One region of the Stenotrophomonas sp. YJH_SMC_105-26 genome, then DNA from elsewhere that is predicted to be linked to it. Evidence: riboswitches for the same ligand, from Rfam matches in the RefSeq annotation. Region 1 holds a riboswitch; the other holds the start of a gene.
What was found. Region 1 has a riboswitch for thiamine pyrophosphate ahead of thiC (phosphomethylpyrimidine synthase ThiC). Riboswitches for the same ligand answer to the same signal wherever they lie in the genome.
Positions count from the first base shown of each region.

Region 2: linked by a shared signal. The riboswitch ahead of AC5P7F_RS12755 (TonB-dependent siderophore receptor) and the one ahead of thiC (phosphomethylpyrimidine synthase ThiC) in region 1 are both predicted to bind thiamine pyrophosphate.

Region 1 is NZ_JCAFSD010000001.1:1,018,698-1,025,137, forward strand. It holds gene thiC (phosphomethylpyrimidine synthase ThiC) at 70-1,914, opposite strand; TPP riboswitch at 1,997-2,098, opposite strand; gene AC5P7F_RS04710 (BCCT family transporter) at 2,364-3,941, shown strand; gene ggt (gamma-glutamyltransferase) at 4,485-6,203, opposite strand.
Region 2 is NZ_JCAFSD010000004.1:252,840-259,279, forward strand. It holds gene AC5P7F_RS12735 (Dyp-type peroxidase) at 1-830, shown strand, start outside; gene AC5P7F_RS12740 (hypothetical protein) at 861-1,205, shown strand; gene AC5P7F_RS12745 (hypothetical protein) at 1,325-1,744, shown strand; gene pnuC (nicotinamide riboside transporter PnuC) at 1,850-2,419, opposite strand; gene AC5P7F_RS12755 (TonB-dependent siderophore receptor) at 2,428-4,617, opposite strand; TPP riboswitch at 4,688-4,783, opposite strand; gene AC5P7F_RS12760 (phosphotransferase enzyme family protein) at 4,882-6,006, opposite strand; gene AC5P7F_RS12765 (glycine zipper 2TM domain-containing protein) at 6,128-6,440, opposite strand, start outside.

The sequences.
Region 1 (6,440 bases):
GCGGAGGATAGCCGGGAGCGGCGTGATGAGCGGTAGTGCCGGCCGCGGGCCGGCACCACCGTCTGCGCATCACCCCTGGTGGTAGACCTCGGCACCCGCGGCGCGGAACTCCTCCGACTTCTCCTTCATGCCGGCCTCGGCGTAGTCACGCACATCCTGGGTGATCTTCATCGAACAGAAGTGCGGGCCGCACATCGAGCAGAAGTGCGACAGCTTGTGCGCATCCTTCGGCAGCGTTTCGTCATGGAACTCCCTGGCCTTCTCCGGATCCAGGCCAAGGTGAAACTGGTCTTCCCAGCGGAACTCGAAGCGCGCCTTGCTCAGTGCGTTGTCGCGTACCTGCGCGCCCGGATGGCCCTTGGCCAGGTCGGCCGCATGCGCGGCGATGCGGTAGGCCATGATGCCGTCACGCACGTCCTGGCGATTGGGTAGGCCAAGGTGCTCCTTCGGCGTCACGTAGCAGAGCATCGCCGTGCCGAACCAACCGATCATCGCCGCACCGATCGCGCTGGTGATGTGGTCGTAGCCCGGCGCGATGTCGGTGGTCAGCGGCCCCAGCGTGTAGAACGGCGCTTCGCCGCATTCGCGCAGCTGCTTGTCCATGTTCTCCTTGATCAGCTGCATCGGCACGTGGCCGGGGCCTTCGATCATGGTCTGCACATCATGCTTCCAGGCGATCTTGGTGAGCTCACCCAGCGTCTCCAGCTCACCGAACTGCGCCACGTCGTTGGCATCGGCGATGCAGCCCGGGCGCAGGCCGTCACCCAGCGAGAAGGTCACGTCATAGGCCTTCATGATCTCGCAGATGTCTTCGAAGTGCGTGTAGAGGAAATTCTCCCTGTGGTGCGCCAGGCACCACTTGGCCATGATCGAACCACCGCGGCTGACGATGCCGGTCACGCGCTTGGCGGTGAGCGGCACGTAGCGCAGCAGCACGCCGGCGTGGATGGTGAAGTAGTCCACGCCCTGCTCGGCCTGCTCGATCAGCGTGTCGCGGAAGATCTCCCAGGTAAGCGCTTCGGCGCGGCCGTCGACCTTCTCCAGCGCCTGGTAGATCGGCACGGTACCGATCGCCACCGGCGAGTTGCGGATGATCCACTCGCGGGTTTCGTGGATGTGCTTGCCGGTGGACAGGTCCATCACGGTGTCACCACCCCAGCGGATCGCCCACACCAGTTTCTCCACCTCTTCGGCAATGCCCGAGGACACCGCGCTGTTGCCGATGTTGGCGTTGATCTTGGTCAGGAAGTTGCGGCCGATGATCATCGGCTCGCTTTCCGGGTGGTTGATGTTGTTGGGCAGCACCGCACGGCCACGGGCGATTTCATCGCGCACGAACTCCGGCGTGATGATCTTCTGGATCGAGGCGCCGAACGCCTCGCCCGGGTGCTGCTGCAGCAGGCCGGCATCGCGGATCGCGTCCAGCCGCTGGTTTTCACGGATGGCGACGAATTCCATTTCCGGCGTGATGATGCCGCGGCGCGCATAGTGCATCTGGGTGACGTTCGCGCCTGCACGTGCACGGCGCGGCAGGCTGCGTGTGGGGAAGCGCACAGCATCGAGCTTCGGGTCGTGCTCGCGATCGCGGCCGAACGACGAACTCAGGCCGTCGAGCTGTTCGGTATCGCCGCGCTCCTCCACCCAGCCACGACGCAGCGCCGGCAGGCCCGCGGACAGATCGATACGCGCGTCCGGATCGGTGTACGGGCCCGACGTATCGTAGACCGTGACCGGTGCATTCTCTTCGCCGCCGAACAGCGTCGGCGTGCGGGTCAACGCGATCTCGCGCATCGGCACCTGCAGATCCGGACGCGAACCGGGTACGTGGATCTTGCGCGAGCCGGGAATGGGCCGGGTCACGGATTCGGAGAGTTGCTGGGCCTGTTGCTGCAGGGCGGAGAGCTGTGCGTTCATCGGGCATCGTCCAGGAAGGTCAGGGACGAAGCGGCGGCGCACTGCGACCGCGCACGGACGGTCCTTGGGCGGTGTCCGGGCACGGCTGCACTGCAAAGCTTCCCTACGCCGGTATGAGCCGGATCAGGTTCCAAGGGACTGTCTCAACCGTGGCCACATGGCCGCGGTACCCCCGCTTCTTGGCGTGCATTAGAGCATAGACCGCCCGCTCCGGGAGTTGCCCCCGCGGTCAGATCCGCTTTCCTGTGGAAAGCGGATCTGATCCGGATCGTTGTTCGTTAACAGAACCATGACGTCGCGTTCAGTAACGTGCACGTCCGTCGCCCTCCAGCGACCGATGCGTCCTTCGCCGCCGACGCGGCCCCTGCCCGGTTCGCGCTGCATGCCGCCGGTCCTTCGCTGCAAGCTCTGCTCGCTCCCCTCAATCCCTTGATCGGAGAAGCTCCTTCATGGTGTTTCGCGTTTCCATCGCACTGGTTCTGCTGCTGGTGCTGCTTGCCGGTATTGCACCAGGCCCCTTCAATGCCGTGGTGCAGTCGATGCTGGCAGAAGTCATCCGCAGCGTCGGCTGGCTGTACCTGCTGGTGGTATTCCTGGCCCTGGTGTTCCTGATGTACCTGGCTTTCGGTCGCTTCGGCAACCTGCGCATCGGTGGCGAAGACGCCGAGCCCGAGTTCTCGCGAGCCAGCTGGATGTCGATGCTGTTCGCCGCCGGCATGGGCATCGGCCTGGTGTTCTGGGGCGCCGCCGAGCCCATTTCGCACTTCAGCAAGCCACCGGAAGGGCTTGCTCCGCAGAGCCTGGATGCGGCACGCGCCTCGATGCGCTATGCATTCTTCCACTGGGGCCTGCACCCGTGGGCCATCTATGCGCTGATCGGGCTGGCAATGGCCTGGTTCCAGTTCAACCGCAACGGCCGCGGCCTGGTCAGCGACATGCTGCAGCCGATCATCGGCCGCCACCATCGCGGCTGGATCGGTAGGGTGGTCAACATCGCTGCAGTGGTCGCCACCGCGATCGGTGTCGCGACTACGCTGGGCTTCGGCACCATCCAGATCGCCGCGGGCGTGGAACGCGTGTTCGGCCTGGAAGCTACGGTCCCGGTGCAGATGACCATCATCGCCATCGCCTTCGTGCTGTACATGGCGTCCACCGCCAGTGGCGTGGAGCGAGGTGTGAAGTGGCTGTCCAATTTCAACCTGGCGTTGGCTGCCCTGCTGGCCGCCATCCTGCTGGTGCTGGGGCCGACCGGATTCATCTTCGATACGTTCACCACCACGCTGGGCTCCTACCTCAACCAGCTGGTGACGATGAGCCTGCGCATGTCACCGTTCTCCGGCAGCACATGGGTGGCCGACTGGACGATTTTCTACTGGGCCTGGTGGATTTCCTGGGCTCCGTTCGTGGGGTCGTTCATCGCACGCATCTCGCGCGGCCGCAGCGTGCGCGAGTTCGTGATCGGCGTCGTGCTCGCGCCGACGCTGCTGGGCTTCTTCTGGTTCGCCGTATTCGGCGGCACCGCGCTGTGCGCACAGATCTTCGGCCATGCCGACCTGGTGCAGGCGCTGGGCAATGGCTACAAGACCGTGCTGTTCACGCTGTTCGACAGCATGCCGCTGCCGCTGCTGCTGTCGTGCATCGCACTGGTACTGCTGATGATCTTCTTCGTGACCTCGGCCGACTCGGCGGTACTGGTGCTGGCCAGCATGTCCACTGACGAAGCAGGCGATCCCCCGTTGAAGCGCAAGCTGGCCTGGGGCATTGCGGTGGCGTTGATCGCAGCGGCCTTGCTGCTGGCCGGTGGCCTGGATGCACTGCAGGGCATGATCACGATTGCGGCGTTGCCATTCGCGCTGCTGATGGTGCTGGTGATGGTGTCGCTGTACCGCGTGCTCGACCAGGAGTACACGCGTGAGCGGCGGCAGGCGCAGCGCCAGCGGCACATGATCGATGCGTGGATCGCGCGCGAGATGGCGGCGCAGGAGGAGACCCAGGCCGAGGCCGCACGCGCGCACGATCAGGATTGAGGGTGTTTTGCAGCCTGCGGCTGCACTGCTTTTTTCAAGCAACGGCAACGTCTAAACCGGCTCTGGGATGCTGAGGGTTTGGCGGGGCGGTGTGGGTGGGCAGGACACGCCGTGAACCCATCCTTGGGGGCTCGATGGCGCCATCCATGGCGCCAACGGTCCTGCCCACCCACACCGCCCCACGCCCGACAGATTTCCGGTGACGGTTGGTTTTCCACGCTTTGCGTGGAAGATGTGTATCGGAAAACAAGAAGGGGTCGGATCCGTTTTCCTGCGGAAAACGGATCCGACCCCAACCCAAAGCCCGCGGCTGTTGCCGTTGCCTTTGCTCTTGCTCTTCTTTTTCTTTTCCTGCGGTGACGGACACGGAAACTGTCCGTGGCCGGGCGGGTGGGTTGGCTGGGGGCGTGAGCCGCATGGATGCGGCGACCGAGCCTACAGGGACCTATTCACGGCGTCCCCCAGACAATCCACCCGCCCGGCCAAGCCAAGCATCGCTGAACCATCACCGCAGAGGGGGCTGCGCCCGGTGGCCGGGAACCCTCAATACCCCGCCGCCTGCCCATCCTTGCGACTCTCCGAAGCTCCGTAATAAACCCCGCTCTCGGGGTCGCGCATGATCGCCTGGTACCCGCCATACGGGCCATCGGCGAACACGATGCGATGCCCCTTGCGCATCAGCGCACGCACCGTCTCGTACGGGAAGCCGGTTTCCAGATTCACTTCACCACCGTCGGTCATCGCCGTGGCCTGTCCGGTCGGTTCGGTCGAGCCCTCGTGCTGGATGCGCGGTGCGTCACCGGCTTCCTGCAGGTTCATGCCGAAATCCACCAGGTTCATCACAATCTGCGCGTGGCCCTGCGGCTGCATCGCGCCGCCCATCACGCCGAAGCTGGCGTACGGCTTGCCGCCCTTGGTGATGAACGCCGGGATGATCGTCTGGAACGGCCGCTTGCCCGGTGCATAGCCGTTGGGATGGTTCTTCTGCAGCACGAACATCTCGCCACGATCCTGCAGGATGAAGCCCAGCCCCGGCGGCGCCATGCCGCTGCCCATGCCGCGGTAGTTGGACTGGATCAACGACACCATCATGCCGTCGGCGTCGGCCACGGTCATGTAGATCGTGTCGCCTTCTTCCAGCTGCTTCGGCGTGCCCGGCTGCACTTCCTTCAGCGCCTTGTCCATCGAGATCAGTGCGCGGCGCTGCGCGGCGTATTCCTTGGAGATCAGCTTCTGCACCGGCGCCGGCTGGAAGGCCATGTCGGCATAGAAGCGCGCACGGTCGGCGAAGGCCAGCTTCTTCGCTTCGACGAACAGGTGCACGTGCTCGGGTGAACCGAACGGGATCTTCGAGAAATCGTAGCCTTCCAGCACGTTGAGGATCTGCAGCGCGGCGATGCCCTGGCTGTTCGGCGGCAGCTCCCACACGTCGTAGCCACGGTAGTTGCTGCTGACCGGTTCGACCCACTCACCATGGTGGTCGGCCATGTCCTGGTAGCTCAGGTAGCCACCATTGGCCTTGAAGTAGTCGCCGATGGTGTGGGCAATGGCGCCCTTGTAGAAGGCATCGCGTCCGCCGTCGGCAATCTGCTGCAGGGTGCTGGCCAGGTTCGGGTTCTTCCACATCTCGCCCTTGCGCGGGGCGTGGCCGTTGATCGTGAACTGCTCCTTGAAGCCCGGGTACTGCGACAGCTTGGGCACCGAGCGGTCCCAGTAGTAGGCGATCACCTCGGCGACGGGATGGCCCTCGCGCGCGTAGCGGATGGCCGGCGCCAGGTTGTCGGCCATCGGCTTGCGGCCGAAGCGGTCGTGCAGCGCGAACCAGCCGTCGACCGCGCCGGGCACGGAGACCGGCAGCGGGCCGGTAGCCGGGATGTCCTTCAGGCCACGTCGCTGGAACTCGGCCAGGGTCAGCGACTTCGGCGAGCGCCCCGAACCGTTGTAGCCGTAGAGCTTCTGCGTCTTCGGGTCCCAGACGATGGCGAACAGGTCGCCACCGATGCCGTTGCCGGTCGGCTCCATCAGGCCAAGCGCGGCGTTGGCGGCGATCGCCGCGTCCACCGCCGAGCCTCCCCCCTTCATCACGTCCAGTGCAATCTGGGTGGCCAGCGGCTGCGAGGTAGCGGCCATCGCATGCGGGGCGATCACCTCCGAACGGGTGGCAAAGGTGTGGCCGGTGATGCGGTCGGCGGCCGAAGACAGTGCGGGCACAGCGGCCAGTACAGCGGCGGCCAGCAGGGAACGGGCAAGGCGTCGGGACACGGTCGGGTTCCGATGGAAGGGTGGTCCCCCGATCTTCGCCGCTGCGGCCATCCTGGGGTATCGGGCAGAGGTCATGGACGTTGATCCTGGGGTGGGTGTGCAAGGTCCGCACCCAGCAAGGCGAGGATCCGCCGGATTCCGCGCAAAAACCGCCCTGAAAGGAGTGAATTCCGGTTCACCGAAACACTTTCAGCGGCAACCATCCTTGTGCCACAGGCGATTGCGCCGGATGCAACG
Region 2 (6,440 bases), on a different contig from region 1:
AGGTGCTGGCCAGCACCGATGACCTGATCAAGAACACCGCCATCCGCGAGATCGAGCGCACCTTCACCTGCAACGTGGCCATCGGCCATCGCGTGTGGCAGCCGCTGGTAGGCTCCACGCCGCCCCGCGAGCTGAAGCCGTTCCGCGAGATCAAGGGCGCGACCCACACCGCCGTGTCCACGCCCGGTGACCTGCTGTACCACATCCGCGCACGCACCATGGACCTGATCGTGGCCTTCGAGCGCAACCTGCTGATGGCCTTCGGCGATGCGGTCGAAGCGGTCGATGATGTCGCCGGTTTCCGCTACTTCGATGGCCGCGACCTGCTCGACTTCGTCGATGGCACCGCCAATCCAGAAGGGCTGTCGTTGCCGGAAGCCACGATCGTGGGTGACGAGGACCCGGAGCATGCCGGCGGCAGTTACGTGGTGGTGCAGAAGTACCTGCACAACCTCGATGCGTGGCGCGCGCAGAAGACCGAGGCGCAGGAGGCGATCATCGGCCGCACCAAGCACGACAACATCGAGCTGGACGACGCGCCGGCCGATGCGCAGAAATCGCACAAGACGCTATGCACCATCGAGGATGCCGACGGCGAGCACGAGATCCTGCGCGACAACATGCCGTTCGCCAACCCGGGCCGCGGCGAGTACGGCACCTACTTCATCGGCTACACGCGCCGCCTGTGGGTGATCGAGAAGATGCTCGAGCGCATGTTCATCGGTAATCCTGCACCGCTGCACGACCGCATCCTCGACTTCTCCACCGCCACCACCGGCGTGACCTTCTTCGCGCCCTCGCGCAAGGTGCTGGCCGACCTGGGCGAGTGATCAACGCACGCGTATGCATCTGGAGGACGTATGTCTGTCTTGAGAGCCCCATTCCTGGCGGCATTGTTCATGGGCATCGCCGGCTGCTCGACAGCACCTGGTCTGCTTGAACAAGCACCCGAGTCATTTGCTTCTTCGAAATCGGTACAGCAGGTCACCGTCTGCCTGTCCCAGACGTGGACACAACGCAATAAGGTCGTGCGCGTGCTGCCCACTGAATCCGGGCAGCGCATTGTCATCGACAACCCTGTGAACCATGGGGTGATTGCCATTGTCGAGCTTGCCTCTGTCCCGGCTGGTACGTCTGCACGCTACTGGAAGGGTGCAGGTCTCACCGGCTGGACACGTGATGATCTGAAGGCCTGCCTGGACTGATCGAAGGCAATCCCTCGCAATCGGGCAAGCTCGACGCGCGGCGCCATCATGGCCCGCCATCTGCCTGTCATCTAGGGCGCCGACCATGGCGCGCTGGATGGGAGCGCAGGAGGCAGGTGATGGCCATGGCAGGGAACAGGACCGGCATGCGCCGCTGGTGGCGGCCTCTGGCTGCAGTATTCGGCGCGTTGGCACTGGGGAGTGCCGCAGTGTCCGCACAGGAAGCCCCTGCGCACTGGATGGCCTACGCCGCCTCCGTGGGAGGCCAGCTGCAGCAGCGCCTGCAGCAGGAGCACGATCCGCAGGCACAGCGCGTGCTGGAATGGCTGCAGGCACACGCTGACACGCCGACGCCGCTACCGGTGAGCGTGTGGATCGCGGCGGATGGCCGTATTTCGAAACTGGAATTCGACAGCCTGGGCGATGCCCAGGTCGACGCCGACCTGCGCGCGACGCTGCAGGCCGCGCCGTTGCAGGCGGCACCGCCGGCCGACATGCGCCAGCCGCTGCGCCTGGGCCTGCTGCTGGAGCCGAAGTAGATCCACGCCATGCGTGGATGTGGTGGGTAGATGCCGACCTTGGTCGGCAGGCGCGCGGCAACCCAGGTTGGCGACTACCGGTAGCCCGCCACGCATGGCGTGGCTCTATTGCGTTGCCACCTGTGGCTCGCGCGCGGCGGCGCTCCATGCGCGCAGGCCGAACACGGCCAGGCCGAGGAAGAACACGTACAGTGCCGCGGTCACGTGCAGCGACTTGAACAGGTACGCACCCACATAGACCACGTCCACCGCGATCCACACCCACCAGCAGGCCACGTGGCGGCGTGCCTGCCACCACTGGCCGACCAGGCTCAGCGCGGTCAGCATCGCGTCCAGCCAGGGCAGCGCGGCATCGGTGAAGGTGTGCATGGCCGCACCCAGCGCCACGCCACCGCACAGGCCGAAGGCCAGGTCGCGCAGCAGCGTGCCGCGTGCCAGTGGCACGATGCGGATGCTGCCCTCATCGGCGGCGTGCTGCCGCCAGTTGAGCCAGCCGTAGACCAGGAAGCCACCGAAGGCGACCTGCAGCAGGGTGTCCGAGTACAGCTTGGCCTCGGCGAACACCAGCCCATACAGCGCCACCGACAGCAGGCCCACCGGCCACGCTGCCAGCCGGCGCCGGGCCATCAGCCAGACGCCGAGGATGCTGCACAGCGCGGCGGTCCACTCGAGCATCACGCCGCTCACAGCGCGAACGTCACCGACAGGCGGGCCTGTCGCGGTGCACCGGGGAACAGGTAGTAGTCACCGCCGCTGCTGCCGGTATCGCGCCAGTAGAAGCGGTTGAATACGTTGTCCACCGACAGGTTCCAGGTCACCGCGCGTTCGTGCAGGCGATGCTGGAAGCGCAGGCCGGCATCGAACACCGAGTAGTCCGGTGCGCGTACGCCGCCGTCGGCGCGGGCCACGTTGGCACCGGCATAGCGCCAGCCGCCGGTCACATCCAGGCCCTGCACGAACGGCAACGCGTAGGCCACGTGCACGCTGGCGCGCACCTTCGGCACGTTCACCAGCTGATGGCCCTCATAGGCCGGCGTGCCGGTGTCGCGCGCCCGGGCCTGCAGCATGCTGGCGCTGGCCACGATCTGCAGTGCGTCGGTCAGCTGGCCGTTGGCGGTCAGCTCCAGGCCGGTGTGGGTCTGCGTGCCTTCCTCGACGAAGGTGTAGCCGACGTCGCTGCTGTCGGGCCTGGCGTACTGGTACGGCTGCGAGATGCGGAACACGGCTGCGCCCAGGGTCAGCGCCTCGACCGGCACGTACTTCACGCCTACTTCCAGCTGGCGCGACTGCACCGACGGCAGGAAAGTGTCGGCATTGCTGGTCCAGAACGGCGCTTCCTGGCCCAGCGAAGTGCCGCGCACATAGCTGGCATAGGCGTTGAGCTGGTCGGTGGCCTTCCACACCACGGCGGTCTGCGGCAGGAAGCGCGACAGGCGGCTGTGCCGCTGCGGAACGCCACGCTTGTCGTAGGCACGCTCGTCCAGGCGCACGAAGCGGCCACCGGCCAACCACTGCCAGTCATCGCCAAAGCTCATCCGGTCCAGCGCGAAGAACGCGGTCTGGCGGCTGTCCAGGCGTCGTGCGGAGGGGCCGGGCATCTTCGGCGACGGCTCGAACACGGGCACCTGCGGGTCGTGGATGTTGCTGGTGCCGACGTACTCGTTGACGCTCGGGCGCTTGTCCACGGTGCGGCGGAAGTAGTCGGCACCGAGGGTCAGCTGATGGCCGACGCTGCCGGTCTCGAAGCGGCCACGCAGCTCGGCACGGGCCTGCTGGTTGCGGCGGGTGTCGTCCGGGCTGCGGTAGTCGTAGACATCGTAGTCGCCGTTGGGCGCGAAGTAGTTGCCTGGCACGCTGCCATCGGCGCACTGCACGGCGTAGTAGCAGCCGTAGGCGAAGGCGACGTTGTCATCGATCACCGAGCGGCTGTGGCCGACCGAGACGCGCGACTGCCAGGCATCGTTGAAGTCGTAGGTATGCAGCGCGGTGATGTTGGTGCTGGCGATATCCACCGGGCGCTGCCACGGCTGGTAGCCGAGCAGGTGCTCGCGGTCGACACCGCGCGGCAGGTCACGCGCGCCCAGCAGCTGGTAGCCGGACACCGAGCGCTGCGAGCTGGTCTGGTAGTTGGCATCCACTTCCAGCTTGCCGCGCTCGCCGATCAGCCAGTCGGCGGCCAGCGAGTAGAAGTTGCGGCGGCCATCGGCGTGCGCGACGTAGGAATTGCTGGAGTCCCATGCGGCATTCAGGCGCAGGCCGAAACGCGGGGTGATCCAGTGGCCGACATCGACGGCGACGTAGCGTGAGCCTTCCGAATCGGTGCCGAGCGTGGCGGTGCGTACTTCAGCCGGGCGCTTGCCGATGTAGTTGATGATCCCGCCCGGCGCCATCACCCCTGCCGCCAGGCCGGCTTCACCCTTGAGGATCTCGACCGACTGCACGTTCTCCAGCGCCAAGCGTTGCTCGCCGGCGATGGACAGCCCGTTGAAGCGGTAGCCGGTGGCGGCGTCCAGCGCGAAGCCGCGGATGGCGATGTTCTGGTAGTAGCCCACAGGTGCATACGCATCACCCAGCGAGGCATCGTTGCTGGCCAGCTCGGACAGCGAACGTACCTGGCGACGTTCGAGATAGTCGCGCTCGAGCACGTTCACCGAAGCCGGCGTGTCCTTCCACGAACCGCCGCCGAAGGCATTCACGCGCGAGGTATCGGCCTTCGGCTTGCCGGCCTCCACGCGCACCGCCGCCAGTTCGGTCGGCGAGCGTTCGGCACCAGTGGCAGCCGCATCGGTGGTGGCCTCGGCCTCGCTGGCATGCAGCGGCAGCGCGGCGCAGAGGGCGAGTGAGAGCAGGGTGGGGCGCAGGCAGCGGTTCATTCGGTTCGTCTTCGGACAACAAGGGAGACGAAGCGACGGCGCGCAGGTGCACCGGCCCATGATGGGGGTGTGGCTGCGGCTCAAAGCTCCCTACGCCGGTGCAAACCGGATCAGGTTCCAAGGGACTCTCTCAGCCTGGCAGATCCAGGCACCCCCGCTTCAGGTGACCATTTCACTACAAATGGTACGGATTTGCGAGCGCCAGCCGGGGTCAGATCCCTTTCCTGCGGAAAGGGATCTGACCGCAACGCTGCGTCAACCGGATCACGCGACGGCGTGCAGGGCCTGCAGCAGTGCCCGCCCCGGCGCGCTGTGGAACCACGCCGGATGGCCCAGCATGAAGGGCTGCCAGGCCACGTCGGCATTCGCGGTTGAGCGGGTGACACCTTCGAAGTACTCCACTTCGGACAGTGCGAAGTCGAAATGGACCATTGGCAGCAGGTCGGCCAGCAGGTGCACGCGTGCCGCCGACAACGGCAGCACCTCGCGGTAGCCGTCGAGCAGGGCCAGCGCGATATCGATGCGCACTGCCTCCATGCCGCGCTCCAGTTCCAGCCACGCCACTGCGTTGCGCTCGATCGCGGTGGCGAGGTCGAACAGCGCGCTGGTGGGCGACGCCAGGCCGAAATCCAGCACGGTGCTGACCTCGCCGTTGCGCCACAGCAGGTTGGAGACATGCCAGTCGTTGTGCGCCCACAGCCGGGGCTCGGCGCGCAGGCGCTCGGCCAGGCCGGCGTGCCACGGCAGCACGTCGCGCTGCAGCTGTGCTTCCCATGGAATGCGCGCGAGATAGCGTGCCAGCCCGGGACGTTCATCCAGTCCTGCCTTGATGGCGGCGATCGGATCGTCGGCACGGATCAGGTCGTCGCGCGCCACCAGCAGATGGGTGCTGCGCTGGGGCGCGTGGTAGCTGGCGGCGGCACGGTGCAGCTGTGCGAGCGTGCGCCCTGCTTCGCGGGCCTGCGCGACATCGGTCAACAGCGACCACGACACCGCGTCGCGATACAGGTCGTCGCCCACGCCGACATCGTGCAGTTCAAACGTCCATTCGCCGTGTTCGACCGCAGTGTGGCCATCGGTGGCCGGCAGCACCTGCACCACTGGCACGCCGGCGGCGGCGAGATGGGCGATGAAGTGGTGTTCTTCTTCCAGACAGGCCGCGCTGCGCACGCTGTGGTGGTGGCGCTTGATGAACACCGCGCCGCGCGTGCCGTCGACGATGGCGGCGGCAGACAGCGGCCGCGGGCTGTGCCAGCGCGGTTGGCTGTGCCCGCCCAGCTGCGGGTAACGCGTACTCAGCCACGCGATGTCCGCCGCGCTGATCGGTGGCCAGTCGGCAGCGACCTCGTCGTTGTTGAGGCCCTGCACGCGGTGGGAGGAAGACGTCATGCCACAGTCCGATCGGGAAAGTCACATCCAAGGCTGCGCATTCAACGCCATACGCGTGGCCAACGCAAACGGGCGGGTCATCGACCCGCCCGTCTCCGCGTCATCGGTATGTCGGCGCTGCTTACCAGCCGCGATGGCGGCCGCGGTCGTGGTAGTAGCGGTTGTCGTAGTAGCGCTCACGCTGCCAGCGGCGGTCATCGCCACGGTCGTAGTAGCCACTGCGGTAGTAGCCACGGTCGTAACGGCGATCGTAGCGGTCGTCGTAACGGCGATTGTCGTAGTAACGGCGGTCGCGGCGGTCGGAGGTGGTCAGGTTGCCGATCGCGCCGCCGGCCACGGCACCGCCGACGGTGGCCGCAGGGTCGCCGTTGGACAGCAGGTTGCCGGCCACGCCACCGACCACGGCGCCGACCAGGGTGCGCTTGTCCTTCCTC